DNA from 4 places in the Kitasatospora cinereorecta genome. Region 3 is predicted to be linked to each of the others. Evidence: riboswitches for the same ligand, from Rfam matches in the RefSeq annotation. Region 3 holds a riboswitch; each other region holds the start of a gene.
The links. Region 3 has a riboswitch for cyclic di-AMP ahead of ACFPN0_RS20350 (NlpC/P60 family protein). Riboswitches for the same ligand answer to the same signal wherever they lie in the genome.
Positions count from the first base shown of each region.

Region 1 (7,135 bases), 1.5 Mb from region 3:
AGAGGTTCGAGTGCCAGGGCCTGCCCGTCGCGCCCGGTTCCCCGCGGCGGACCTCCGACGCGTCCGGGTCGATCACCGTGTAGCCGGTCTCCCCGGGCAGGACGTAGTGCAGGTGCTGACGGGCGAGACGACGGATGTACGCGTCGTCCTGGAGCCGCGCCTTCTCGTCCCGCAGCTCCTCGGTCCGCTCGTGCGCCTCCCGCGAGAGCCTCTCCTGATCCGCGATCTGGTCGCGCTGGGAGATGTACTGCCGCATCGGGTACGCGAGGGCGACCACCAGGGAGCAGACGATCAGCGCCAGGAACGCGGCCCGGCCGGTGAGCCGGGAGCGCCGGGCCTGGCGGCGGTTCTGGGACCGGTAGACGCGGGCCGCCGTCTGCTCGCCGAGCAGCCGCAGCCTGGTCGCTGTGGAGAACCGGTCACGATCCTTCCCGGCCATCTCTCACGCCTCCCCGTTACGCACGTCCGTCCCCGCACACGGTACGGGACCGAGTGCGGGGACGGACGGAGGCCGGTGCCGAACGGGGGCTCAGCTCCTGCTGCCGGGCTGTCAGCCCTCGAAGCGGAACCGCGGGAACGCCGAACGGCCCGCGTACACCGCGGCGTCGTCGAGGATCTCCTCGATGCGCAGCAGCTGGTTGTACTTGGCGACACGGTCCGAGCGGGCCGGGGCGCCGGTCTTGATCTGACCGCAGTTCACGGCGACGGCGAGGTCGGCGATGGTGACGTCCTCGGTCTCACCGGAGCGGTGGGACATCATGCACTTGAAGCCGTTGCGCTGCGCGAGCTCGACGGCGTCCAGGGTCTCGGTCAGCGAACCGATCTGGTTGACCTTGACGAGCAGGGCGTTGGCCGAGCCCTCCTCGATGCCGCGGGCGAGGCGCTCCGGGTTGGTGACGAAGAGGTCGTCACCGACGATCTGCACCTTGGCGCCGAGCTTGTCGGTGATGACCTTCCAGCCGGCCCAGTCGTCCTCGTACAGCGGGTCCTCGATGGAGACGAGCGGGTACGCGGAGACGAGCTCCTCGTAGTACTCGGTCATCTCGGCGGCCGAACGGGACTTGCCCTCGAACTCGTAGACACCGTCCTTGTAGAACTCGGACGCGGCGACGTCGAGCGCGAGCGCGATGTCGCGGCCCGGGACGTAGCCGGCCTCCTTGACGGCCTCGATGATGAGGTCCAGGGCGGCGCGGTTGGACTCGAGGTTCGGGGCGAAGCCGCCCTCGTCGCCGAGACCGGTGGACAGGCCCTTGGTCTTCAGGACCTTCTTCAGGGTGTGGTAGATCTCCGCACCCCAGCGCAGGGCCTCGGAGAAGGACTCGGCGCCGATCGGCGCGATCATGAACTCCTGGATGTCCACGTTGGAGTCGGCGTGCGAGCCGCCGTTCAGGATGTTCATCATCGGAACGGGCAGCAGGTGCGCGTTCGGGCCGCCGAGGTAGCGGAACAACGGGAGGTCGGAGGCCTCGGACGCGGCGTGGGCCACGGCCAGCGAGACACCGAGGATGGCGTTGGCGCCGAGCGAGCCCTTGTTCTCGGTCGCGTCGAGGTCGAACATCGCCTGGTCGATGAGGCGCTGCTCGGTGGCGTCGTAACCGACGAGCTCCGGGCCGATCTGCTCGATGACGGCGAGGACGGCCTTCTCGACACCCTTGCCGTGGTAGCGGTTGGGGTCGCCGTCGCGAAGCTCGATGGCCTCGAACGCACCGGTGGAGGCGCCGGACGGAACGGCAGCACGTCCCGTGCTGCCGTCGTCGAGGCCAACCTCGACCTCGACCGTGGGGTTGCCCCGGGAGTCGAGGATTTCCCTGGCTACGACGACGTCGATGGACGGCACGAGGCATCTCCTTCTGGGATATGACACTGGTTGTGCAGGGTCACTGTGGCCTTGCGGCACGAGCCTAACCGGCCCGGCCCGCTCCGTCGGCCGACCGCCCGTCCCCTGGGACGAAAAAGGACCCAAGGACCCGCATTACCGGCAAAGCTCCAGAAATTTACTGGCCGGTAACTACAACAGTTGAACGATCGCCCTCACGGGACCCCCGGGAAAACGCCCCGGCCCGGCGCACACGGGGGTGAGCGCGCCGGGCCGGGAGCACCGCCGGGAGGAAAGGCCGGGACTACTTCAGGTGGAGCTGCTGACCCGGGAAGATCAGGTCGGCGTCCTCGACGATGTCGTCGTTCAGCTCGAACACCTTCTGCCAGCCGCCCTTGACGCCCTTGGCCCCGGCGATCGTGCTGAGGGTGTCGCCTGCCTTCACCTTGTATTCGCCGTCACCCTTCTTGACCTTGTCGCCGGTCGGAGTGGTCACGGTCTTCTCGGCCTCGGGGGCCGTGCGCGTCTCGCTGCGGCTGGCGGGCTGCTCGGCCTCGCGCTCCGGCTGAGCCGCCTTCGGCTCGGCCTCGCTCTGCGCGGAGCCGGTGTCGACACCCGGGTCCACACCGTCGTCGGTCAGGCCGCCGGCGCCGGCGCAGGCCCACGCACCCGGGCCCTGCAGGTCGAGGAGCTTCTCGGCGGTGGCTATCTGCTGGTCCTTGCTGGCCAGGTCGGCGCGGGAGGCGTACTGGGTGCCGCCGGCGGCCGCCCAGCTGGACTGCGAGAACTGCAGGCCGCCGTAGTAGCCGTTGCCGGTGTTGATGGACCAGTTGCCGCCGGACTCGCACTGCGCGACGGCTTCCCACGTGGCGACGGAGGCGGCGGAGGCACCGGTCGCGCCCATCAGCGGAACGGCCACGGCCGCACCGGTGACGCCGGCCAGGGTGGCGATACGGACGGCCTTGGACGGGCGACGGTGCTTGCCCTTGCTCGAAAGCAGCATGGTTCTCCTCACCGACGCCTACGAGGTGAGCTGTCGGGTTCGGGCCTGTGAGTTGCCCGGTCGCCCGCACTGGCAGGCGACTTCACCCCGAGCCGGCCCTCGCCCGTCTTCCGACGGCCGGGTCCGGCACTTACCTGGGTCCCCCGCTCCTGCCTACGGCGCTTTACGCGTCTGTCCCCTTCGGCCGACGGCAGGATTCGGCGTGTCGGTCGAAGGTGCCCGCGGTGCGAGCGGTTCAGACCGTAAACACACACAACGCCGACATTCAAAGATGGACATAACTGTCAATCAGCACTTATCACCCTGGAGGACCCTGCCGTTTCCGCAGGTCGGAGGCGATACGGGCCGAGCAGACGGGTGAGGCGGGCCAGTTCAAGCAAAGAGACCCATGTCTCACTTACGCATAAGTGGACATAGGCCCCTGAACTACCCCTGATTTTGGGGTGTTTTCCCGTCTTTGATCACTTGCCGACCGCGGCCTCGGCACCGGGCTGCGCGTCCGCTCCGGCATCCTTCGCGTCCGCCTGGAGGCCCAGGTCGAGACTCTGGCCGGGCAGGATCACATCCGGGTCGGAGCCCAGTTCCGTCTTGTTGGCCGCGTAGAGCGCGGGCCAGCCGCCGGGCAGTTCCCGCGCGTCGGCGATCGCCCAGAGGTTGTCGCCCTCGCGGACGGTGTAGGTCCCGTCCGCGCCGGCCTCCGCACCCTCACGGGCGCCGGACTCGCCGCGCGAGGCGTGCCGGCCGGACTCGCGCCCGCTCTCCAGGTCCGTCCCGGCATCCGCCTCGGGGGCCGCCGGACCGCGGTGCTTCCCGCCCGTCTCGCCGGCGCCCTTCGCGGCGCCGGACGTTCCGGACGCCCCGGGGGACGAAGAGGTGGAGGGCGACGAGGACGGCTCGGGCGCGTCCGGCGCGGCGTCCTCCTCGGACGTGTCCGCCTTGTCGTTCTTGTTCTTCCCGTCCGCCTTGTCCGGCGTCCCGCCCGAAGCGGTGTCCGACGGGGTCGCCGTGTCCGTTTGACCGGCGGACGGCTCGCCGCCCGGGTCGACGCCGGGCAGGGCGCCGTCCAGCGCGAGTCCGGAGATCACCGCGCAGCTGGGCCACGCCTGCGGCCCCTTGTCGCTCAGCACCTTCTCCGCGACCGATATCTGCTGCGAGCGGCTCGCGAGGTCGGCGCGGGAGGCGTACGCCGTGCCGCCGTAGGCCGACCAGTCGTCCTGCGAGAACTGCAGGCCGCCGTAGTGGCCGTTACCGAGGTCGGCGCTCCACATCCCGCCGCTCTCGCACTCGGCGACCCGGTCCCAGGTCGAGGCGTCGGCGGCGTGCGCGCCGGTCGCACCGAGCAGCGGGATGGCGATGGCCGATCCCGTCACGCCCGCGGCGACGACGATGGCGGGTGCCTGGCGAGGGCGGCGGTGTCTGCCATTCGCGGAGCCCATGGGATTGCCTTCCGTGTGACTGACATGTGACGGGTGAGTCGAACGGTGAACCTAGCCGTACTCGAACGTGTGTCACAAGTCGATGCAGCGGAGATCACGCGAAAGTCACAGAGTTGACAGAGTGTCACTTCTTTCGGCCGGATGTCCGGGTTCGAACTCCACCGGAAGCGTGCGCAGTCCGCGCATGATGAGCCCGCCCCGCCATCGCAAATCGGCAGGTTCCGCAGCGAGCCGCAGGTCAGGGAGGCGTCTCAGCAGCGCGGCCAGCGCCGCCTGCCCCTCCAGCCGGGCCAGCGGTGCACCCAGGCAGTAGTGGATGCCGTGCCCGTATCCGAGGTGCTGATTGTCACTCCGTGCGAGGTCCAGGGTGTCCGCGTCGCGGAAGCGCTCCGGATCGCGGTCGGCGGCTGCCAGCACCACGAGAACGGGGTCCCCCGCCGCGATGTGCCGGCCTCCGAGCGTCACGGGTTCGGTGGCGTAGCGCCACGTCGCCAGCTCCACAGGACCGTCGTACCGCAGCAGCTCCTCGATGCCCGTGGCCAGCAGCTCCGTCTCGCCCGCCGCCAGCGAGCGCTCCAGCCGCATCCGCTGTTCCGGGTTGCGCAGCAGGGCGTACGTGCCGTTGCCGATGAGGTTGACCGTGGTCTCGAAACCGGCGAAGAGCAGGATGAAGGCCATCGCAGCGGCCTCGTTCTCGGTGAGGTGCTCGCCATGGTCGCTCGCCCGGATGAGTCCCGAGATCAGGTCGTCGCCGGGATTCCCCCTTTTACGGTGGATGAGTTCGGCAAGGTAGCCCCGCATCTTCTTCACCGACCTGGCCACTCCGCCGCGGGGCCCGCCGCCGTGCCGGATCATCATCCCGGCCCAGTCCCGGAAGTCGTCCTGGTCCTCCGGAGGCACCCCCAGCAGGTCACAGATCGCGTAGATGGGGAGCGGGAAGGCGAAGTCGTGGATGAGGTCCGCCTTCCCCTCCTCGATGAAGGTGTCGATGAGGCGGTCCGTCAGCTCCTGCACACGCGGCGCGAACTCGGCGACCCTGCGCGGGGTGAACGCTTTGGAGACGAGCCGGCGCAGCCGGGTGTGGTCCGGCGGGTCGATGTTCAGCAGATGCGTCATCAGCTCCGCCTTGCGCTCCCCCGGGATGCCGGTCTTCCCCTTGGCGTTCGCCGACCCGGCGTGGTGCGCAGGATTCTTGGAGAGCCGGGTGTCGGCGAGAGCCTGCCGGGCATCCGCGTACCGCGTCACCAGCCAGGCCTCGACACCGCTGGGCAGCTCGGTGCGGTGGACCGGGCTGTGCTCGCGGAGCCAGGCGTAGGCGGGGTAGGGATCGGTGGCGAACTCCCAGGTGAAGAGTTCGGGGGCAACGGGCGCGGGGGTGTCGGCGGGGCTGTCGTTCACCCCTCGACGTTATCCGGAGCTGCCGTCTGGCCCTCCGCCGCCCGGATCGCGTCCCGGTAGGCGCGGGCGGCGGCCCGCAGGGCGGCCTCCGGGTCGGTGCCGTCCTGTTCGGCGCGTACGGCGAGGGCGAGCAGCTGGTAGCCGATGGAGTCGCCCGCGGGAAGCGCGACGTCGAGGCCGGCGTGACGGGCCCGGCCGCCGAGCTTCGCCGCGAGGGCGAGACCGGGCTGGCCGAGCGGCACCCCGTCGGTGACCGAGTCCCGCTGCTTCTCGATCGCCTTCGTACGCAGCCAGTGCGCGTGGACGTCCTGAGGGGTCTCGGCGGTCTCGTCGCCGAACACATGGGGATGACGGTGGATCAGCTTCTCCACGATCGTGGCCGCGACGTCGTCGACGGAGAACGGCTCGTCCGGGTCCTCCTGCGCGATCCTGGCGTGGAAGACGACCTGCAGCAGGACGTCCCCGAGCTCCTCGCGCAGCTCCTCGCGGTCACCGTCCTCGATCGCCTCGACCAGTTCGTACGCCTCCTCGATGGCGTACTTCGCGAGGCCCTCATGCGTCTTCTGCGAAGTCCAGGGGCATTCCCGCCGGATCCGGTCCATGACCTGGACCAGGTCCAGCAGCCGGGCGCCCGGCAGGTCGTAGGAACCGGGCAGCAGTTCCAGGTCCGGCATCCGCACCCGGCCCGAACCGCCGAGCCTCGCCAGTCCGTCGGTGAGCGGCCGGTCGCCCTCGCCGCCCACCAGCACGACGACGGTCCGGCCGCCCGCGCAGTCGTCCACGAGCGCCTCGGCCGACGGCGCGGTGTGCTCGACGGCGACGCCCGCCTCACGCAGGTACGGCAGCTGCGGGTGGTCCGGCTCCGCGCACAGCACCCGGTCGGCGGCGCGCAGCGTCTGCCAGGCGGGCCAGGACAGCAGGCCGGGCGCGACCCGGTGGCTGGCGGTGAGCAGGACGATACGGCCGGGGGCTTCAGCGTTCACGCCCCGAACCTACCGCGACCGGATCCCGGCGTGTCCCTGCCCTCGGCACCCCGGCGGGTGCCCGGTCCCGGTCAGGCGCCGGCTTCGGGCTCCTGCGCCTGGAACGTGGTGACCTGCTCGATCCACGGGGCCTTGTAGGTGCTGAGCTGGACCTTCTGGTCGTCCCAGCTGCCGTAGCGCGGGTTGACGTCGATGTGCAGCGCCTTCGATGCCTTGGTGAGCGCCTCGCCGACGGCCTGCTGGCCGGCCGGGGTCTGCAGGTCGACACCGAGCGCCTGCGCCAGCTTCGGCAGCTGGACCTCCTTGCGCAGATCGTCCTCGATCTGGCCGGGAGCGACCCAGCGCTGCTCCAGCATCACGGTCCGCAGCCCCTTGTCGCCGCCGGACTGCGCCGCGGCGGCACTGCGGACCTGCTGCACCTCCTTGCGGCTGACGCCCACTCCCGCGTCCTCCGCGGCACGGTCCAGGACCCGTTGGAAGATCAGGCTGTGCAGCTTGG
Region 1 is NZ_JBHSJP010000001.1:2,868,742-2,875,876, forward strand. Features, by position in the region: gene ACFPN0_RS13020 (FtsB family cell division protein) at 1-439, opposite strand, end outside; gene eno (phosphopyruvate hydratase) at 551-1,837, opposite strand; gene ACFPN0_RS13030 (transglycosylase family protein) at 2,121-2,819, opposite strand; cyclic di-AMP (ydaO/yuaA leader) riboswitch at 2,820-2,990, opposite strand; gene ACFPN0_RS13035 (transglycosylase family protein) at 3,281-4,255, opposite strand; gene ACFPN0_RS13040 (cytochrome P450 family protein) at 4,361-5,653, opposite strand; gene ACFPN0_RS13045 (nucleoside triphosphate pyrophosphohydrolase) at 5,650-6,636, opposite strand; gene ACFPN0_RS13050 (SurA N-terminal domain-containing protein) at 6,708-7,135, opposite strand, start outside.
Region 1: another riboswitch for cyclic di-AMP. It lies ahead of ACFPN0_RS13030 (transglycosylase family protein); the one in region 3 lies ahead of ACFPN0_RS20350 (NlpC/P60 family protein).

Region 2 (7,135 bases), 1.1 Mb from region 3:
ACCCCGGTCGCGGCGGTCTGCCTCTGGTACGACGTCGGTTCCCGCCACGAGGTCAAGGGACGCACCGGCCTCGCTCACCTCTTCGAGCACCTGATGTTCCAGGGGTCCGGCCAGGTCAAGGGGAACGGGCACTTCGAGCTGGTGCAGGGCGCGGGGGGCTCCCTCAACGGCACCACCAGCTTCGAGCGCACCAACTATTTCGAGACGATGCCCACGCACCAGCTGGAGCTGGCCCTGTGGCTCGAGGCCGACCGGATGGGCTCCCTGCTCGCCGCGCTCGACGAAGAGTCCATGGAGAACCAGCGCGACGTCGTGAAGAACGAGCGCCGCCAGCGGTACGACAACGTCCCGTACGGCACGGCGTTCGAGAAGCTCACCGCCCTCGCGTACCCGGAGGGCCACCCATACCATCACACGCCGATCGGCTCGATGGCCGACCTGGACGCTGCCACGCTGGAGGACGCGCAGGCGTTCTTCCGTACGTACTACGCGCCGAACAACGCGGTGCTCTCGGTGGTCGGGGACATCGACCCGGAGCAGACGCTCGCCTGGATCGAGAAGTACTTCGGCTCCATCCCCTCCCACGACGGCAAGCAGCCGCCGCGAGACGGGACGCTGCCCGGCACCATCGGCGAGCAGCTGCGCGAGGTGGTCCACGAGGAGGTCCCCGCGCGTGCCCTGATGGCCGCGTACCGGCTGCCGCACGACGGCACCCGGGAGTGTGACGCCGCGGACCTGGCGCTGACCGTGCTCGGCGGCGGCGAGTCGTCCCGGCTGCACAACCGCCTGGTCCGCCGGGACCGTACGGCGGTGGCCGCGGGATTCGGGCTGCTCAGGCTCTCCGGGGCGCCCTCGCTGGGATGGCTGGACGTCAAGACGTCCGGCGGCGTCGAGGTGCCGCAGATCGAGGCGGCCGTCGACGAGGAGCTCGCCCGGTTCGCCGCCGAGGGCCCCACGCCCGAGGAAATGGAGCGGGCGCAGGCCCAGTTGGAGCGGGAGTGGCTGGACCGGCTCGGCACGGTCGCGGGCCGCGCGGACGAACTGTGCCGGTACGCCGTCCTGTTCGGCGACCCGCAGCTCGCCCTGACCGCGGTGCAGCGGGTTCTCGACGTCACCGCCCAGGAGGTCCAGGCGGCCGCCCAGGCGCATCTGCGTCCCGACAACCGGGCCGTCCTTGTCTACGAGCCGGTCGAACCGGCCGACGAGACGGACGGCACCGACGCGCACGAGGGGGCCGACAAGTGACCGACGCCGCCGTGACTGGAGTAGCGATGGAGTACCACCCGCAGCCGACCGCAGGCGAGGCCAGGCCCTGGGCCTTCCCCGCACCCGAGCGCGGCGCCCTGCCCAACGGCCTGACCGTGCTGCGCTGCCACCGCCCCGGCCAGCAGGTCGTCGCCGTGGAGATCTTCCTGGACGCGCCCCTGGACGCCGAGCCCGAGGGCCTGGACGGCGTGGCCACGATCATGGCGCGGGCGCTGTCCGAGGGAACGGACAAGCGCTCCGCGGAGGAGTTCGCCGCCGAGCTGGAGCGCTGCGGCGCCACCCTGGACGCGTCCGCCGACCACCCCGGCGTCCGCGTCTCCCTGGAGGTCCCGGTATCCCGGCTGGCCAAGGCGCTCGGCCTGGTCGCCGAGGCGCTGCGGGCGCCCGCCTTCTCGGAGAGCGAGGTGGAGCGCCTGGTCGGCAACCGTCTCGACGAGATCCCGCACGAGCAGGCCAATCCGGCCCGCCGCGCAGCCAAGCAGCTCTCCAAGGAGCTCTTCCCGGCAACGGCGCGGATGTCGCGCCCGCGCCAGGGGACCGAGGAGACGGTGCGCCGGATCGACGCCGCGGCCGTGCGCGCCTTCTACGACGCGCATGTCCGCCCGTCCACCGCGACGGCCGTGATCGTCGGCGACCTCACCGGGGTCGACCTGGACGCACTGCTCGCCGACACCGTCGGAGACTGGTCGGGCAACGCCGCCGAGTCCCGCCCGGTACCGGCGATCACCGCGGACGACACCGGCCGTGTGGTCGTCGTCGACCGTCCCGGAGCCGTGCAGACCCAGCTGCTGATCGGCCGGATCGGCGCCGACCGGCACGACAGCGTGTGGCCCGCCCAGGTCCTCGGCACGTACTGCCTGGGCGGCACGCTCACCTCCAGGCTGGACCGCGTGCTGCGCGAGGAGAAGGGCTACACCTACGGGGTCCGTGCCTTCGGGCAGGTGCTGCGCTCGACCGCACCCGGATCCGCCTCCGGGGCGACCGGTGCCGCGATGCTCGCCATCAGCGGTTCCGTGGACACGGAGTCCACCGGGCCCGCGCTGGACGATCTGTGGAAGGTCCTGCGCACGCTGGCGGCCGAAGGGCTCACGGACGCCGAGCGCGAGACCGCGGTGCAGAACCTCGTGGGCGTGGCTCCGCTGAAGTTCGAGACGGCTGCCTCCGTCGCGGGCACCCTGGCCGACCAGGTCGAGCAGCACCTCCCGGACGACTACCAGGCCCAGCTGTACGCCCGCCTGGCCGAGACCGGCACGGTGGAGGCCACCGCCGCGGTGGTCAACGCCTTCCCGGTCGACCGTCTGGTCACCGTCCTCGTCGGGGACGCCGCGCAGATCGCGGAGCCTGTCAGGGCGCTGGGCATCGGAGAGGTGACGGTCGTCAACGGCTGACGTGCCCGGAGCGACGCGGACCCCGGCGAGTACGTTCTCGCCGGGGTCCTCCCATTTGTCCGTGTCAACCGCACATGCGGCTTTATGTCCTGTGGGATGTATGACAAAAGGCCTGATCCGTTTGGCGTCGGAAAGTCGTCCGGCCTAGCGTCGGCCCGGCTGTCCGTCAGACATATGCCGCGTCCGCGGCGCCGGGCAGCCATCGCCGAGTCCCCGTCAGGCGCGAGCCTGGGGAGCCGGGGACCCACGAAGTCCCTGGGGTGAATCGGACGCCTGCGCCCTCGCACGGGGCGAATGCGTCCGTAGGAGACCTTCCTGCTCCGAACCCGTCAGCTAACCCGGTAGGCGAGAAGGAAGGAAAGGATCAGTCCCTCCATGGCGTTCACCCGTGCCACCGGGAAGCACCGTGCCCCGAGCCGCCTGACGCGCAGGAGCGCCCAGGTCGCCGGCATCGCGGCTCTGGCCACCACCGGCGTCATCGGCGGTGTGTCCTCCCCGGCCCTCGCCGCGGACTCCGAGGCCCTCACCGCAGGCGGCACCGGCCTGACCCAGGCCGTCACGATCGACTCCACCCTCGCCGACCAGATCGCCGCCCAGGCGAAGGCACAGCAGCATCAGGCCGACCTCGCCGCCAAGGCCGAAGCGAAGGCGAAGGCGAAGGCCGAGGCGAAGCGCAGAGCGGAAGCCCGGGCCGAGGAAGCACGTGAGGCCGAGGCGCGCGCCGCCCGCGCAGCCGAGCGCGCCCGGCTGAACTCCTTCCACCTGCCGGTCGCCGGCTCCCAGGTGACCACCGGCTACAAGTCCGGCGGCGCCCTCTGGTCCTCCGGCAGCCACTCCGGCGTGGACTTCCGCGCCGCGTCCGGCAGTTCCGTCGTCGCGGTCGGCGCCGGCACGGTCGTCGAGGCGGGCTGGGGCGGGGCCTACGGCAACAACGTCGTGCTCCGGATGACGGACGGCACGTACACCCAGTACGGCCACCTCTCCTCGATCGGCGTCTCGGTCGGCCAGAGCGTCACCCCGGGCCAGCGGATAGGCCTCTCCGGCTCGACCGGCAACTCCACCGGACCGCACCTGCACTTCGAGGCGCGGACCACCCCGGAGTACGGCTCGGACATGGACCCCGTCGCCTACCTCCGCGCGCACGGAGTCCAGGTCTGACCTGTCGCGGGCTGTCCCGTCGACGAAGGCCCCGGCACCCTTGGGTTCAAGGGGTCCTCGCAACTCCCACAGATCGCGGGTGTTGCGAGGGCCGTTAGAACCCAAGACCCGCCGGGGCCTTCGTCGTGCCGCCGGGGAAGGTGCGCGACGAAGCTCCGCGGAAGTGCTTTCCGGGCAGAAGATATGCATGGATTCCGCTCCGGCATCGGAAATTCACGCTGATTGCAATAGAGTCACGGAACAGGCGTCGATCGGCCGCGTTTCGCGGGGATTAAGGCGGAGGTTCGGACATGCGCATTCCCGCGCATTCGGTATGCACGGCAATCCGTGACGACATCGTCTCCGGTGTCTTCGAGCGTGGCAGCCGCCTCACCGAAGAGGTGCTCGCGCGTCGCTACGGGGTCTCCCGTGTCCCGGTGCGCGAGGCACTGCGCACCCTGGAGTCCGAGGGGTTCGTCGTCACCCGTCGGCATGCGGGGGCATGCGTCGCGGAGCCCACGGAACAGGAGGCCGCCGACCTCCTGGAGATACGGATGCTCCTGGAGCCCCTCGGCGCCGCACGTGCTGCTCAACGCCGTACGGAGGCACACCTCAAGGTGCTCCGAGGCCTGGTCAGGCTGGGGCAGGAGCGGGTGCGCAGGGGTGAGGGGGAGGACCTGCGCTCCCTCGGCGGCTGGTTCCACGAGACGCTGGCCCAGGCTTCGGGCAGTCCCGCGCTGATCGCGCTGCTCACCCAGCTCCGGCACAAGATCGCCTGGATGTACGCGGTCGAGCAGCCGGCCCGCCCCGCCGACTCCTGGGCCGAGCACGGCGCCCTCGTGGACGCCGTGGCGCGCGGCGACGCGGAACGGGCCCGGGTGCTCGCCACCCAGCACGCCGAGCGCGCCACGGCCGCGCACCGGCTGCTGCGCCGCACGGACCGGCCGGGGCGCGCGGCGGACGCGTCCCGGGTGAGGACTTCGCAACACGCCGTAAACACCGCGGGCGTCCGTCATTAACAATTGCGCCGTATACAGGGAAGGTAATTGCGGGAGGGCTTTCTTTTTGCTGCCCTGATTCCGGTCTGCCGGGTGTTCCTCCTTCCCGTTCCGGAAACAGGAAAGCCGCGACCCCCGAGGGGTGTCGCGGCTTACCCGTGGAAAGGGTTCCGGTACGGGCCGGCTGGATCAGACGGTCTCCGGAAGCTCCTCGAGCCCCTCGGCGACCAGCTTCGCCAGACGGTCCAGGGCAGCCTCCGAGTTGTCCGCCTCGGACGCGAGCACGATCTCCTCGCCGCCCTGCGCGCCCAGACCGAGCACCGCGAGCATGGACGCGGCGTTCACCGGGGCGCCGTCGGCCCTGGCGATCGTCACGGGGACGCCGGAGGCCGTGGCGGCACGGACGAAGATGGAAGCGGGGCGGGCGTGCAGGCCCTCGGCCCAACCGACGTTGACGCGGCGCTCAGCCATGGTTCTGCCCTTCACGTGTCAATAGGTTGTCTAGACCAGTCTCTCATGCGGTGCGTACGGCCGTGCCCGGCCTCCGGCCCGGCGGACCACCGCCGAACGGCTTCCTCAGCGTGCCCGCGCACCGACCCCTCCGCTACCGGTGCGTCCGGGCCGTAGGCTTTGCCCATGGAGCCCACGCCGGAGCAGAGTCCGCACCATGCGTACCCCGATCACTGGGAGGCGGACGTGGTGCTCCGCGACGGTGGCACCGCGCGGATCAGGCCCATCACCACGGACGATGCCGACCGGCTGGTCAGCTTCTACGAACAGGTCTCCGACGAGTCGAAGTACTACCGCTTCTTCGCCCCGTATCCGCGTCTCTCCGCCAAGGACGTGCACCGCTTCACCCATCACGACTACGTCGACCGGGTAGGTCTGGCCGTCACGATCGGCGGGGAGTTCATCGCCACCGTCCGCTACGACCGGATCAACGAGCAGGGCAGGCCCGCCTCCGCGCCCGCCGACGAGGCCGAGGTCGCCTTCCTCGTCCAGGACGCCCACCAGGGCCGCGGCGTGGCCTCGGCCCTCCTCGAACACATCGCGGCGGTCGCCCGTGAGCGTGGCATCCGCCGCTTCGCCGCCGAGGTACTTCCTGCCAACAACAAGATGATCAAGGTGTTCCGGGACGCCGGGTACACCCAGCAGCGGAGCTTCGAGGACGGGTCCGTCCACCTCACGCTCGACCTGGAACCCACCGCCGAGTCCCTCGCCGTCCAGCGCGGCCGTGAGCAGCGGGCCGAGTCCCGCTCCGTGCAGCGGCTGCTGGCCCCCGGCTCCGTCGCCGTCGTCGGCACCGGGCGTGCCCCCGGCGGTGTGGGCCGCACCGTGCTGCGCAATCTGCTCGGCTCCGGCTTCACCGGGCGCACGTACGCCGTGAACCGCTCCTTCCCCGCCGGCACGACCACGGTCGAGGGTGTCCCCGCGCACCGCTCCGTCGGCGAGATCGGCGAACAGGTCGACCTCGCGATCGTCGCCGTCCCCGCCGACCGCGTGCCGGAGGCGGTCGCCGACTGCGGCGAACACGGAGTCCAGGGCCTCGTCGTCGTCTCCGCGGGCTACGCCGAGCGCGGAGCCGAAGGACGGGAGCGGCAGCGCGAACTGGTCCGGCAGGCCCGCTCGTACGGCATGCGGATCATCGGCCCGAACGCCTTCGGCATCATCAACACCTCCGACGCGGTCCGGCTGAACGCCTCCCTCGCCCCCGAATCGCCCGCGGCCGGGCGCATCGGGCTGTTCACCCAGTCCGGCGCGATCGGCATCGCCGTCCTGTCCGGCCTGTACCGGCGTGGCGCGGGGTTGTCGACCTTCATCTCGGCGGGCAACCGGGCCGACGTCTCCGGGAACGACTTCCTGCAGTACTGGTTCGAGGACGAGGACACCGATGTGGCCCTGCTCTACCTCGAATCGCTCGGCAACCCCCGCAAGTTCACCCGGCTCGCGCGCCGGACGGCCGCGGTGAAGCCCGTGGTCGTGGTCAAGGGGGCCCGGCACAGCGGCTCCACCCCGCCCGGACACGCCGTCCCGGTCAGCCGGATCCCCGACGCGACGGTCTCCGCGCTGATGCGCCAGGCCGGCGTGATCCGCGTCGACACGGTGACGGAGATGCTCGACGCCGGGCTGCTCCTCGCCGATCAGCCGCTGCCGAACGGTCCGCGGGTGGCGATCCTCGGCAACTCCGAGTCCCTCGGCCTCCTCACCTACGACGCCTGCCTGACCGAAGGGCTGCGTCCGCGACCGCCCCGCGACCTCACCACGGAGGCGGGACCCGAGGACTTCCGGGACGCGCTTGCCGAGGCGCTCGCCGACCGGACCTGCGACGCCGTGATCGTGACGGCG
Region 2 is NZ_JBHSJP010000001.1:5,488,077-5,495,211, forward strand. Features, by position in the region: gene ACFPN0_RS25295 (M16 family metallopeptidase) at 1-1,245, shown strand, start outside; gene ACFPN0_RS25300 (M16 family metallopeptidase) at 1,272-2,654, shown strand; cyclic di-AMP (ydaO/yuaA leader) riboswitch at 2,848-3,016, shown strand; gene ACFPN0_RS25305 (M23 family metallopeptidase) at 3,030-3,812, shown strand; gene ACFPN0_RS25310 (GntR family transcriptional regulator) at 4,103-4,810, shown strand; gene ACFPN0_RS25315 (HPr family phosphocarrier protein) at 4,979-5,260, opposite strand; gene ACFPN0_RS25320 (bifunctional acetate--CoA ligase family protein/GNAT family N-acetyltransferase) at 5,426-7,135, shown strand, end outside.
Region 2: another riboswitch for cyclic di-AMP. It lies ahead of ACFPN0_RS25305 (M23 family metallopeptidase); the one in region 3 lies ahead of ACFPN0_RS20350 (NlpC/P60 family protein).

Region 3 (7,135 bases):
GGCCGGAGCAGTCGAAGGAGGCGGGGCCGGTGGCGCCCCAGACGTACGGCTTGCCCAGTGCCTGGTACGCGAAGGCGACGGCCCGCGCCGCACGGGCGTTGGGGGCGGCGACGGAGCCGCGCGTGGTGCTGCGGTCGGCGCGCACGGCCGGGCCGCCGTGCCCGGCGTCGGCGGAGCGCTCGTAGTCGGCGCGCTGGGCCGCGGTCAGGGTGGCCAGGAGCCGCTGGGCGTCGGCCAGCTTCGTGCGGACCGCGTCCTTGTGCTTCTTCAGGTCGGCCTGGCGGGAGGCGAGGACGGCGAGCTCGTCCTCGGCCCGGGCGCGCAGCCGGGCCACCTCGCTGATCTGCCGGCGTACGCCGTTGACCGCGCCGGCCTGGCGGTCACCGGCCCGCTCCAGGAACGCGGCCCGCTCCAGGTACTCGTCGGGGTCGGAGGAGAGCGCCAGCCGGACGGCGGGGTCGATGCCGCCGCTGCGGTACTGCGCCGCGGCGAACGAACCGAGCGCGTCGCGGGCGGCGTTGAGGCGGCCGGTCCTGCGTGCGGCCTCGTCGCGCAGCGCGTCGAGGGACTTCGCTGACGCGGTCGCCTTCTCCTTCGCGCCGTTGTACTTCTCGGTCGCGACCTCGGCATCGTGGTAGAGCCGGTCCACCTTGGCCCTGACCTGGGCCGGGGAGAGCTGGGGCTCGGCCTGGGCGGCACCTTCGAGGGCGGTCGCGGTCGCCGCCCCGGCGAGGGCCAGGGTGGCTGCGGTCCGGGCAGCAGGCCCGGTGAACAGGCGCTGCTTGGGCTTGCGGTGAGCGGCTTTGCGATGGGCGGCCACGAGGGCGTGGGTCCTTCCGTTCGACTGCCCGCCGGGGGGTACCGGCCGGCCCGCCGAGGGTCCCCGGCGAGCCACCGAAGGGGGAGTGGCCCACCGCCGGATGTCCTGGCGGGGCGACCGGGGTACCGCCGGGTACGGGGGCGGCGGTGGGGAATCGGTCACCTGGGAGGGACGCTAGACCCGAGGCGCGAGTAAGAGGCGTAATGACAGCTATTGCCTCAATGTGACGTTTCGTTTTCTCGGAGTGATCGGAAAGATCGACCGGAGTCCGGCAATTCGCACCAGGTGTGAGTGAGCTCGTAGGGAAGTCCTACCTGGCCGAAGAGTGGTGATATGCCCGCGGCTAGGCTGCGGCCATGGACGTACTCATCAATGTCTTCGTGGCCCTGCACATCATCGGTATCGCCTCCCTGCTGGGCGGCTTCCTGACCCAGATGAAGGCCATGGGGGCGGGCACGGCACGCTTCGTGCCCGCCATGCTGCACGGTGCGCTGACCATGCTGGTCACGGGCGTCGCCCTCGTCGGGCTCGACCAGGCCGACGACCGGACGGTGAACAACGTCAAGATCGGCATCAAGCTGATGGTCCTGATCGTGATCCTGGCGCTCGTGTACGTGAGGCGGGACGAGGAGAAGGCCGGCAAGGGCGAGTTCGCCGCCGTCGGAGGGCTGACGGTCGCCAACGTCTTCATCGCCACGCTCTGGACCTGAGCCGGCTCCCGTACCCGCCTGTCTCTCCGCGGGGCGGGCGTACGGCCCCGTACGCCCGCCCTCCGTGCGTCCGTGCGCTATGCCGGGCGCACGCTGCCGTAGATCGGCATGGAGTAGATCGACTCCTCACGGACGTTCGTGCCGGGCTTCGGAGCGTGGATCATCATGCCGTCGCCCTTGTAGATGCCGACGTGGCTGATGTCGTCGTAGAAGAAGACCAGGTCCCCCGGCTGCAGATCTGCCGTGGCCACCCGGGTGCCGACCTCCACCTGGTCCCAGGTCGTCCGGGGCAGGGTGACGTCCGCGGCCCTCCAGGCGGCCTGGGTGAGGCCTGAGCAGTCGTACGAGGCCGGGCCCGTCGCCCCCCAGACGTACGGCTTGCCGATCTGGGCCCGGGCGAAGGCCAGGACCTTGTCGGCCTTGGACGCGTAGCCGCTGTCGGAGCCCGTCTCGTCACCCGTTCCGGTGCCGGGGCCCGCCTCCTCCTTCGGGGCCGCCTCCTCGGCGGCCCGGTCGGCCTCCGCCTTCGCGGCGGCCTGCTGACGCGCGAGCTCCTCCGCCTTGCGCTCGGCCTCCGCCGCCTTCTCGCGCTCCAGCTCCGCGAGGCGTGCCTTCTCCTCGGTGGTCAGCTTCGACAGCAGTGAGCGCGCCTCGGTGAGCTTGCTCTGCACCTGTTGCTTGCTGGTGCGGAGCGTCGCCTGCGACTCGGTCAGCGTCTCCAGGCTCTTCGTCGCCTCGACCCGCTTCGCCGCCGCCTCGTTCTGCTGCGTACGGAAGTCGGCGACCGCCTTCTGCTGCCGGCTGGTCATCCGCGCCATCAGCTGGTCCTGGTCGAAGTACGCCTGCGGGTCGTCCGCGAGGAAGAACGTCGCCGTCGGGGCGATCGCGCCGCCCCGGTACTGGGCGGCCGCGTAGTGGCCCAGCTCCCGGCGCGTCTCGTTGAGCTTGTCGGCCCGCTCGGCCGCGGCCTCCAGCAGCGCGTCGACCTCGGAGCGCTGCTGTGCGGACGCGGTCTTCGCCTTGTTGTACTGCTGCGTCGCCGTGCCCGCCTGGCGGTACAGGTCGTCGACCTTCTTCCGCACTTCCTCGATGCTGGGCCTGGGCGCAGCCGGGGCGGCCGTCGCGCTCTGCGTCGAGAGCAGGGTGACGGAGGCCAGTGCCGCCGTCGTGAGGCCGACGGCAGGGGTGGTGGTGCGCACCCGCGTGCGCGGCTTGCGATGCGATGCCAAGACCGGCATCTCCTTCCGTGGACCGCCTACCGGGTTAGCTGTCGGGTTCGGGCGGAACGGAAGGCTGCCCTACGGTCCTGGGGAACGGACCGATTCACCCCGGTGCTGCGTGTGGGTCCCCGGTTCCGGCTCCCTCGAGGTCGGCACGGATTCGGCAGGGGTGCCCGCGCGGCGTGGGTCGCCTCAGAGGGGTACGGGTCACCCGTCGGAGCACGCTAGCCAACCCGTGGTGTCCCTGTGAAGGTTGATGTTCGATATGCCCGATACATTTCCGTGACCTCTCCGGACCGGCGGTCCGCCGGGCGGTGACGGGCCCCGGATTCCTACGCACCGTGGGCGGCCCGTCTCCGTACGCGCACGGATCGGGCCCTCGTGCGGAATGCGGCCCCGGGCTGTCGGTCCGGCGGCCTAGACTCGTGAGGCGATGAGCAGCCTCTTTGACGACAGTTTCCTGACCGGCCTCCAGCAAGCGGACGAAGGCCCCCCGCCGCCCCCCGAGGACCACGCGCCCGAGGCGGTGCCGGAGGGTCTCTTCGAGGACGTCTTCGACACGCCTCCGCCGCCGCGTGACGCGTACTACCGCGACGGCGCCCCGCGCCCCGTGGTCGACCCCGCCGCGCTGCTCGACGGGCTGAACACCGAGCAGCGCGCCGCCGTCGTGCACGCCGGTTCCCCGCTGCTCATCGTGGCCGGGGCGGGCTCGGGCAAGACCCGGGTGCTGACCCACCGGATCGCCCACCTGCTGGCCGAGCGCGGGGTGCACCCGGGCCAGATCCTGGCGATCACCTTCACCAACAAGGCCGCCGGCGAGATGAAGGAACGCGTCGAGCAGCTCGTCGGCCCGCGTGCCCACGCCATGTGGGTCATGACCTTCCACAGCGCCTGCGTACGGATCCTGCGCCGCGAGTCGAAGCTCCTCGGCTTCACCTCGTCGTTCTCGATCTACGACGCCGCCGACTCCAAGCGGCTGATGGCGCTGGTCTGCCGCGATCTGGACCTCGACCCGAAGCGCTACCCGCCGAAGTCGTTCACGGCGAAGGTCTCGAACCTGAAGAACGAGCTGATCGACGAGGAGACCTTCGCCGGCCAGGCGTCCGACGGCTTCGAGAAGACGCTGGCGCAGGCCTACGCGCTCTACCAGGCGCGGCTGCGCGAGGCCAACGCGCTGGACTTCGACGACATCATCATGACGACGGTCCACCTGCTCCAGGCGTTCCCCGACGTCGCCGAGCACTACCGCCGCCGCTTCCGGCACGTCATGGTCGACGAGTACCAGGACACCAACCACGCGCAGTACACCCTCGTACGCGAGCTGGTGGGCCCGGCGGGCGAGGCCGACGCCCCGGGCGAGCTGTGCGTCGTCGGCGACGCGGACCAGTCGATCTACGCCTTCCGCGGTGCGACCATCCGCAACATCCTCCAGTTCGAGGAGGACTACCCGGACGCCACGACGATCATGCTGGAGCAGAACTACCGCTCCACGCAGACGATCCTGTCCGCGGCCAACGCCGTCATCGAGCGCAACGAGAGCCGCCGCCCCAAGAACCTCTGGACGAACGCGGGCGCCGGTACCCGGATCACCGGCTACGTCGCCGACACCGAGCACGACGAGGCGCAGTTCGTCGCCGACGAGATCGACCGGCTGACGGACGCCGGGGACGCGAAGGCGGGCGACGTCGCCGTCTTCTACCGTACGAACGCGCAGTCCCGTGTCTTCGAGGAGATCTTCATCCGCGTCGGGCTGCCCTACAAGGTCGTCGGCGGAGTGCGCTTCTACGAGCGCAAGGAGGTCAGGGACGTCCTGGCCTACCTCCGGGTGCTCGCCAACCCCGAGGACACCGTCCCGCTGCGCCGCATCCTCAACGTGCCCAAGCGGGGCATCGGCGACCGGGCCGAGGCGATGATCGACGCCCTGTCGCTGCGCGAGAAGATCTCCTTCCCGCAGGCGCTGCGCCGCGTCGACGAGGCGTACGGCATGGCGGCCCGGTCGGCCAACGCCGTGAAGCGGTTCAACACGCTGATGGAGGAGCTCCGCACGATCGTGGAGTCCGGTGCCGGACCGGCGGTCGTGCTGGAGGCGGTCATGGAGCGGACCGGCTACCTCGCCGACTCCGACCAGATCCCGGACGAGGACGAGGACGGCTCGGGCGTCATCACACTGATGACGCTGCACACGGCCAAGGGCCTCGAATTCCCGGTGGTGTTCCTGACCGGTATGGAGGACGGCGTCTTCCCGCACATGCGCGCGCTGGGTCAGGTGAAGGAGCTGGAGGAGGAACGCCGGCTCGCCTACGTGGGCATCACGCGGGCCCGCGAGCGGCTGTATCTGACCCGGGCCTCCATGCGCAGCGCCTGGGGACAGCCCTCGTACAACCCGCCGTCGCGGTTCCTGGAGGAGATCCCGGACCAGCATCTGGAGTGGAAGCGCAAGGGCCCGATGGCGGCCTCGGCGGGACCGACGTCGGGGATCACGTCGTCGTTGTCCTCCTCGCGCTCCAGGTCGGGCCCCTCGGGCTTCGCGACCCGGCGTACCGCGGACAAGCCGGTGGCCACCCTGGTGGTGGGGGACCGGGTCACGCACGACCAGTTCGGGCTGGGGACGGTGACGGCCGTCGAGGGGTTCGGCGACCAGGCGAAGGCCACGGTCGACTTCGGCGACGAGCGCCCGAAGAAGCTGCTGCTGCGGTACGCGCCCGTCGAGAAGCTCTAGTAGGGCTTGGTCAGTTGTACGCGCTGGTGGCGTGTCTTGGTGTCTGTGGGCGCGTTGATGGTGTGTGACACCTGAGGAGATGGATCAGGTCCGGGAGGACCTGGAGACGTTCACGGCGGAGATGTTCGAGGCGTTCACGCGTGCGGATCAGCATCGCTGGGGGCAGGCGTACGTGCGTGGACTGCTGCTGGACGGACGGCGCAAATCGGTGGAACCGATGGCCGCTCGGCTGGGCGAGGACGGCAACCGGCAAGCTCTGGCGCATTTCGTCACCTCCAGTCCGTGGAGCTGGGCCCAGGTGCGGGCCCGGCTCGCCTGGCGGATGCACGAGGCCATCGCCCCGAGCGCGTTGATCGTCGACGACACCGGGTTCTTGAAGGATGGTGACGCCTCGGCGTGTGTATCGCGGCAGTACACCGGCACCGCGGGCAAGGTCACCAACTGCCAGGTCGGGGTCTCGGTGCACCTGGCCCGCGACCATGCCTCGACGCCGGTGAACTGGCGGTTGTTCCTGCCCAAGTCCTGGGACCCGGCTTCACCGCAGGCCGTCCCGCCCAAGGTGGCCCGCCGCGAGCGGTGCGGCATTCCCGCCGACCTGGGCCACGTGGAGAAATGGCAACTCGCGCTGGACATGGTCGACGAGACCCGGGCCTGGGGCATCGATATCCCGCTGGTGCTGGCAGACGCCGGCTACGGCGACGCGGCGGCCTTCCGTCTGGGCCTGAACCAGCGCGGTCTGCACTACGTGGTCGGCATCTCCACCACACCCACCGCCCACCCGGCCGCCGCCCGTCCGGTCACCCCGCCCTACAGCGGCATCGGACGGCGGCCTGTGCCCAGGTATCCGGACCCGGCCCGCAGCGTGAAGTCGCTGGTCATCGAGGCGGGTCGTGGTTCGGTCAAGCCGGTGTCATGGCGTGAGGGCTCAAGCCCGGGCAAGGGCCGCACCGGCTTGAAGCGCATGTACTCGCGCTTCGTGGCCCTGCGAATCCGCCCGGCAGGACGCGAGATCCGTGACGCCACCGAAGGCGTTGAACTGGCCGAGTGCTGGCTACTGGCCGAGTGGCCCGCCAAAGAGGCCGAGCCGATCCAGTTCTGGCTCTCCGACCTGCCCGCCGACACCCCGCTGACCACCCTGGTCCGCCTGGCCAAGCTCCGCTGGCGCATCGAGCACGACTACCGCGAGATGAAACAGGCCCTGGGACTTGCCCACTTCGAGGGCCGCACCTTCAACGGCTGGCACCACCACGTCACCCTCGCCTCCCTCGCCCATGCCTTCTGCACCCTGCGGAGGCTGGCCCACGCCCCAAAAGACACCGCACCGGCCTGAGCCTCTACCAGATCGTCCGCGAGCTGCAATTACTCCTCGTCACCTGGGCCGGTGCATGCCCCACCTGCCACCGCGACATACCCACACGCACACCAACCTGACCAAGCCCTACTAGTGGCGCGGCAGGCAACGTTTGCCCGTCGAGGAGCGGCGTCGGGTGCGTGCTCTCGGCGTGCCGGCCGGAAGTCCTCGTACTGGACGTACTCGGGCTTTCGGCCGGTGCGGCGAGAGTGCGTGCCGGGCGTCGCGACGGGGCGAACGTTGCCTGTTGCGGCACTAGGAGCCGGATCGGGACGGCTCAGGGGCCCGGATTCACGCCCGGGCCCCGGGGGGTTC
Region 3 is NZ_JBHSJP010000001.1:4,379,901-4,387,035, forward strand. Features, by position in the region: gene ACFPN0_RS20340 (C40 family peptidase) at 1-820, opposite strand, end outside; gene ACFPN0_RS20345 (hypothetical protein) at 1,177-1,530, shown strand; gene ACFPN0_RS20350 (NlpC/P60 family protein) at 1,608-2,768, opposite strand; cyclic di-AMP (ydaO/yuaA leader) riboswitch at 2,767-2,926, opposite strand; gene ACFPN0_RS20355 (ATP-dependent DNA helicase) at 3,184-5,469, shown strand; gene ACFPN0_RS20360 (IS701 family transposase) at 5,549-6,799, shown strand; gene ACFPN0_RS20365 (peptidoglycan DD-metalloendopeptidase family protein) at 7,134-7,135, opposite strand, start outside.

Region 4 (7,135 bases), 1.4 Mb from region 3:
TCCTCCTCGACGCCGCACCACCGGCCCGCCTGCACACCGCGGTCCGCGAGTCGGCCGAGGTGTGCCCCGCGGCCGCCATCGGCCTGGACGAGGCCGAGGCCACGTGAACCAGCCCCCATCCGTCCTGGTCGTCGGAGCCTCCGCGGCGGACTGACCACAGCCGCGGCGCCCGGAATCCCGCACCGGCGCCACCGAGCAGGCCCGGCGCCGGCGACTCTTCCCGGACACCAGCACGGCCCCACCCCGCCCGCGGGGGTGTTCCGGGCCGGCCGGTGTGATGTTCGCGGCCCGCCGGTCGCTGGGCCTGAGGGAGGAACAGGTCCTTCCACGGGACAGGCGGGGAGTCGCTGGTGTGGGGACGGAGCGTGAGCGGCCGGAATCCGGGGCACGGATGCGCGTTACGAGGTGTGCGCGTACGGGGAGGCGGCCGGTGATCCCCCGGCCCATCGAGGCACTGGAGCGCTTGCTGCCGACGACGTACGGCACCGACGAGCAGGTCGACTGGGCCGTCGCGGAAGCACGGTGGGGGGCCTGTTTCCCCGCCGACTACAAGGCTTTCATGAGGGCCTACGGGGAAGGGTCGGTCGACGACGTGATCGTCGTGCACCGGCCGCTGCCCGCGGACGCACCGGACGGGTGCCGCCCGGCCGATGCCATGGCCGACGGGACCGGTGCCGTCCGCGAGGTGTGGCGGGTGGAGGCCGACGAGGTCTGGGCCGATCCTGCGGGGACGGATCTGGTGCTCGATCCCGGTGCGCTGCTCGCCTGGGGTACGACCACCGAGGCGGACATCCTCTGCTGGCTGACGACGGACGAGGACCCCGACCGCTGGCCCGTGGTGGTCTGCGGCCGGCACACCGTGCCGACCTTCGCGGTGTACCGCTTCGGGATGGCCGAGTTCCTCCGGAGGCTGCTGGCCGGCAGCTTCGAGTCCGTCCCCCTCAGCGTGGACGGGATGAGGGGGCGTCAGTCGCACGCGTTCGTGAGCCGGGTCGTCCAGCGGGCCCGACGCAGGGCGGGCCTCGACCCCTGGACCGGCGAACTTCCGGCCGGCTGAGGCGACGGCGCCACGATGCTCGTGTGGTGGCGCGGCGTGGACGCACGGTCGGGGAGGCGCGCAGGCAGGGCGACGCCCCGTGCGGTGTGCGCCGGGCTCAGTGCGGCCTCCAGGTGAGCTTGCCGCCGCCCACCCACCGGACCGCCGCCGGGTCGTCGAGGTCATGGACCCTGATGCCGGCAGCCCGCGCGATGAACAGCACGTCCGTCATCGAGGTCGCCCGGCCGGCCATCTCTCCGTCGATCTCCATGATGCGGAACGGCGGATCGCCGGGCTGGACGGGCAGGACGGTGATCCGCGGGTTCGTGGGGTGAGGGCGTGCGCTGTGGGTCATGCGCTGATCGATTCCACGCGGCTGCCGCTGATATGCCCTGAAACGTACCAATGAGCCGTATGCCCGATTTAGTGAGTTATCAGTAATTCATCCCGTAATTCATAAAAGGCCATTTCGTGCGACCCGAGTGGTTTCAGGTGGTCGCAAATCGCCCTTTTCGGACCTCGTGACCAGAGTCACTGCCGCGGGTCCCGGACGCATCGACATGTCGACCGGTTCCCTTGCGCGCCAAGAAGGTTGGCATCGTGGGTGTGGGGTTGATTACATGAATTCCGATGGATCGATCTTGCAAGTGAATTGTGATCACGAATTCGGGGCTTGTTCCTTTCGCTATTCCTCGCCTACGGTCACCCTCACTCCGGATGGAACGCCGAATCCTGCCGCCGTCCGGGAACCCGACCACATCTCGTACGGCAGGAGCGGGGGACCCAGGTAAGTGCCGATCCGGTACCCGGAGCGGCTCGGGGTGAAGTCGCATGCACATGCGGCCGGGCATCTCCAGCCCGAACCCGACAGCTCACTTCGCAGGCGGCGGAGAGGAATTCACCATGCCCGCAAAGGGTAAGCACCGTCGTTTCAGGACCAGTTCGCTGACCCGCGGCATCATCGCCGTGAGCACGGGCGGAGCCGCTCTCGCCCTTCCCGTGATCGGCGCGACCGGAGCCTTCGCCGCACCGGCGCAGCCGGTCGCCGTCGAAAAGGTGACCACGTCGACTGCCGTATCCGGCAAGGCGATTGCCGCGCAGAAGTCCGCGCCCGTCACCTATTCCGTGATCATTGGCGATTCTCTTTCCAAGATCGCGCGTGAGCATTCCGTCGAAGGCGGCTGGAAGGCGCTGTACGCCGACAACCGAAAGGCCGTCGGTGGAAACCCCGACCTCATTCACGCCGGTCTGAAGCTGACGATCGGTGCGAAGGCCGAGAGCAAGTCGGCGGACAAGGCCGGAACGGCGGACAAGGCCGAATCCAAGGCGTCCGCCTCCGCCGAGCGGAGTGCCGACCGTGCCGACCGCTCGGACCGCACCGGCACCGCGCTCGCCGCGCAGGGCGCGCAGGGCGCGCCCGCGGCGGCGCCGGCCGCCGCTCCCGCCGCGTACACGAACGACCTCGACGGCTGGATCAAGGAGTCGCTGGCGGTCATGGCCGAGCACGGCATCCCGGGCAGCTACGACGGCATCCACCGCAACATCATGCGTGAGTCCTCGGGCAACCCGATGGCCATCAACAACTGGGACTCGAACGCCGCCGCGGGCATCCCGTCCAAGGGCCTGCTGCAGGTGATCGACCCGACCTTCCAGGCCTACCACGTGCCCGGTACGTCGATGGACAGCTACGACCCGGTCGCCAACATTACGGCCGCGTGCAACTACGCCGCCGACCGGTACGGCTCGATCGACAACGTGTTCGGCGCCTACTGAGGCTCCGCCGTGTGACAGCGGAGCACCGACGACGGGTGGTGCGGGTTCGGAAGAACCCGCACCACCCGTCGTTCGTGTCCGGCGCGGCGGCGGCGATCGGTCGGCATGCGGCACGAGCCTGCCGCGGGTGCGGGGGTGTCGGTGTTCCCCGGGCCGCGGCCCCGCACCGCGGCTTCCCCGCCCGTGCCGACGGGGGCAACCATGCCTGGGGGCGGGGGAGTTGCTCGTGATCGTCGTGGCGTGAGCGACGGGGAACTCCGGTCGGCCGCTCGTGCGGGTGCCTGCCGTGCGCCGGGCATGTCCGCCGGCCGGGGCCGGCGCGACGCCGCCGCGTTCCGGTGGATTCCGCCGCAGTGCCGCGGTGCCCGGCCGTAGGGCGACTGGTCACGTACAGGTTCGTCGACCATACTGCCCGCCGTGGAGCAGCGTATAGATTCCAACACGAAGCCCGAGTTCGCCGCGGGCACGGACCCGGCGTACATCCCCGGCCTGACGGCCCCTGCCCCCGCGCGGACGGAGGGTGGAGCGGAGAAGGCGTCGGAGGTGCCGGAAGAGCCCGAGACGTCCGGTGTGCCCGCCGGTGCCGAGGCGGCGCAGGCGCCGCGGGACGCCGGGCAGGAGCCCGCCGCCCCGGCCTCGCGCGAGGACGGTGACGAGGCCGACGGGCCCGTCTTCGAGGTCAGCGACCGGCGCGGATCCATCCGGGTGGACCGGGACGGCGTCCGGTTCACGCTGGACGACCAGGAGGCGGAGTTCGACTGGAGCGAGATCGGCGCGGTCGAGGTCAAGACCGCCCGCTTCGGGCGTCGGTTCACCGTCACGGTGCACGTGTCGAGCCGCCGGTGGTTCAACGCCGAGGTCGAGGCGGAGGCCCGGAGCAGCCTCAAGGAGTGGACGGCGGAGCTCGACGCCGCGCTGGACGCCTACTTCGAAGAGGACTGACCGCGACACGGTCCGTGGAGCGGTGTGCCGGGCGGGCGAACCGCCCGGCACCCGCCCGGCCGTGCCGTGACTCAGCCCGCGGTGGCTCCGTCGAGCACCACCGATCGGGTGAGGTGACGGGGAAGGTCCGGGTCGAGGCCGCGGGCCGCCGCGCGGGCGATCGCCAGCCGCTGGACCCGGACCAGGTCGGCCAGCGGGTCCAGGCCGCTTTCCACCCAGCGGGCGCCGGTCGCCCGCACCTGCTCCGCCAGGCCCTCCGGCGCGGGGCCGAACATCCAGGTCGCCGTCCCAGCCGCGGCGATGCTGATGGGACCGTGGCGGTATTCCATCGCCGGATACGACTCCGTCCAGGACAGGGACGCCTCCTTCATCTTGAGCGCCGCCTCGTTGGCGAGTCCGACCGTCCAGCCCTGGCCCAGGAAGCTGAACTGGGAGCATTCCAGCAGCCCTTCGGGCAGCGGCCCGGCCAGCGCCGCCTCCGCGTCCCGTACGACGTCGTCGGTGTGCAGCCCGAGATGGGCACGGAACAGGGTGAGTGCGGTCGTGGCGAACCGCGTCTGCACCACGGACCGTTCGTCGGCGAAGTCCAGCACGACCGCCTCGTCGGCGGCCGTCATCACCGCGGTCCGCGGGTCCGCCGTCACCGCCACCGTGCGGGCGGTGCCGCGCAGCCGGGTCAGCAGGTCGAGCACCTCGGTCGTGGTGCCCGAGCGGGTCAGGGCCACGACCCGGTCGTACGAGCGGCCGAAGGGGAACTCCGACGCGGCGAAGGCGTCGGACTCGCCCTGACCGGAGTCCTCGCGGAGCGAGGCGTATGCCTGTGCCATGTAGTACGACGTTCCGCAGCCGACCACGGCGATGCGCTCACCGGTGGCGGGCAGGACGTCGGCCCGGTCGGCCGCGACCCGGGCGGCGCGACGCCAGCACTCCGGCTGGCCGGCTGTCTCGGTTTCGACATGGGACATGTCCGCACTCCGCTTCCGCTGCTGTTCGCACCTGGGATGTCTGGGTGAAATCGGCACCTGTTTGTTCAATTCTGCATGTTACTTGTCTCGATCGAGCAAGAACAAGCATTCTTCTTGCGTTCCAGGAGTCATGGCGGGGACTATTTTCGGCCATGCTCGGTGGGTAGTCGGCGCGATGAGGTTCTGCTGCTTCGGTGGGGGTATCTGTCGAGCGGCTCGATATCGACGGGTGATATCCCAGAATTGTCCGGAAGGTTCTGGAGGTGATCGGGGCCCGGCAACCCCGCACGGTCACCGGCGCGTGACGGACGGCCGAGGTGAGGGGCGATTTTGCGTCAATGGGAGCATGGGTTGGCTGAGTTCGAACGCGCGGTCGGACCGAGGTCGGCATAATCGCCCCATGTCGATCACGGGTGGAGACATCGTCGACCTCGGCGCGGGCCTGCATGCATGGGTTCCGGCCAGGCGGGGCTGGGGGCTGGCCAACTGCGGGCTTCTCGTGTCGCCGCGCGGCGCGCTCTGGATCGACGCCCCGTACGACCGCGCGCTGGCCGGCCAGTTCCTCGCGGAGAGCGAGAAGCTGCTGCCCGACGGGGTGAGCGTCGACCGGGTCATCGTCACCCATGCCAACGGGGACCACTTCTGGGGCGCCGGGGTGCTTCCGGACGCGGAGATCATCGCGACCCGGGAGGCCAAGGAACACCTCCGTCACGAGCCCACCCCGCGGCAGCAGCACGCCCTGGTGGCGGGGGGTGATCCGGCCACACCCCTCGGCGCGTACCTGGGCCGCCACTTCGGGATGTTCGACTGGTCGGCCACCGAGCCGGTGCGTCCGACGACCTTCTTCACCGGAGAGCTCGAACTGACTCTGGGGGACTACGCGGTGCAGGTGTCCGCCCTGCCGCCCGCGCACACCGCGGGCGACCTGATCGTGTACCTGCCCACGCAGCGCACGGTGTTCAGCGGCGACGTCATCTTCTCCTCCACCTCCGAGCGACCCGGGGACCACCCCGTGCATTGGGCCGGCCCGCTGAGCAACGTGATCGACGCCTGCGAGCGGGTACTGGCCACCGGCGCCGAGGTGATCGTGCCCGGCCACGGGCCGGTGCTCGGTCCGGCCGGGGTGCGGGAGCACATCGGCTACCTCTCGTACGTGCGCGAACGCGCCCACGCCCTCCACACGGCAGGCGTGCCCGCGCTCGAGGCCGCGCGCCGGGTGATCCGGGAGCGGCGCCACCCCGCCCTGGGGCTGCCGGAGCGGCTGGTGGTGACCATCGGGAGCGAGTACCGGCACCTGGACGGCGGCGCGGAGCTGCCCGACGTCCTGCAGGTCATGTCCGAGGTCGCGGCGGTGGCGCAGGAGACCGGGGCGTCCCGCGCGGGCGGTGGACCGGCGTGACGCCGGGCCGGAGCCACCGACGGACGACCCGCCGCCCCGCGGCGTGCCTGCCGTGCCCGACAACAGAGACGCGGTGACGCCGTGCTGGGATGGATCGTCGCACTGATCGCCTTCGTGGCGGCGACAGCGGCCGTCGTGCAGACGGACCGGGCCCGGAGGGACGCGTACGGGGCGGCGGCCCGGGTCGAGCTGATCGACCGTCAGCTCAAGGCCGCGGAGGCCCGCACGCTCGCCCTCACCGAGGAGATACGCCAGCTGGGCGAGAAGCGGATCCCCGCCGCGGCCACCGCCCTCTCCCACCGGGCCGCGCCCGTGCCCGGACTGCGGGAGGCGGGCGGCATCGAGGGCGACGCCGCACGTCTGCTGACCGAGGCCGTACAGGCCGCGGGCACGGCGGTCCTGGAGGAACGCCGGCGGGTCGACGCGGCGGCCCGGTCCGCCATGCGCGGCACCTCCGCGAAGATCCAGTCGCTGCTCAACCAGTCGCAGCACCTGCTGCAGGAGCTCCAGCACGAGTACGACGACCCGCGGATCCTGCAGCTCGACTTCCGCAACGAACTGGCCCTGCGCCGCACGCAGGCCACCGCCGTGCTCTGTGACGCCTGGCCCGGACTCGCCCGGCAGAACTCCTCGCTCGTCGAGGTCGTGCTCGGCGCCCAGTCCCGGGTCGCGGGGTACGAGCGGATCAAGGTCGCCAACCATCTGCGTCAGGAGCGGCTCGCACTCGTCGCCCGGGCGGCCGAGCCCCTCGCGATCGCGCTCGCCGAACTGCTGGCCAACGCGACGGCGTACTCGCACCCGGACACCGAGGTGCCGGTGACCGTCCAGCAGACCGCGGGGCGAGGCGCCATGGTCCTGGTCGACGACGCCGGGATCGGCATGGACGACGACGCGCTGAAGCGGGCCCGCGCCCTGCTGGCCGGACCCGACGAGGTGCTGCTCACCGAGCTCGGGGATCCGCCGCAGACCGGATTCGCTGTGGTGGGACGGCTCGTCGCACGGTACGGCTTCAGCTGCCAC
Region 4 is NZ_JBHSJP010000001.1:5,738,955-5,746,089, forward strand. Features, by position in the region: gene ACFPN0_RS26020 (ferredoxin) at 1-107, shown strand, start outside; gene ACFPN0_RS26025 (SMI1/KNR4 family protein) at 431-1,057, shown strand; gene ACFPN0_RS26030 (hypothetical protein) at 1,155-1,391, opposite strand; cyclic di-AMP (ydaO/yuaA leader) riboswitch at 1,750-1,937, shown strand; gene ACFPN0_RS26035 (transglycosylase SLT domain-containing protein) at 1,940-2,809, shown strand; gene ACFPN0_RS26040 (hypothetical protein) at 3,050-3,184, shown strand; gene ACFPN0_RS26045 (hypothetical protein) at 3,227-3,751, shown strand; gene ACFPN0_RS26050 (SIS domain-containing protein) at 3,823-4,716, opposite strand; gene ACFPN0_RS26055 (MBL fold metallo-hydrolase) at 5,117-6,115, shown strand; gene ACFPN0_RS26060 (ATP-binding protein) at 6,197-7,135, shown strand, end outside.
Region 4: another riboswitch for cyclic di-AMP. It lies ahead of ACFPN0_RS26035 (transglycosylase SLT domain-containing protein); the one in region 3 lies ahead of ACFPN0_RS20350 (NlpC/P60 family protein).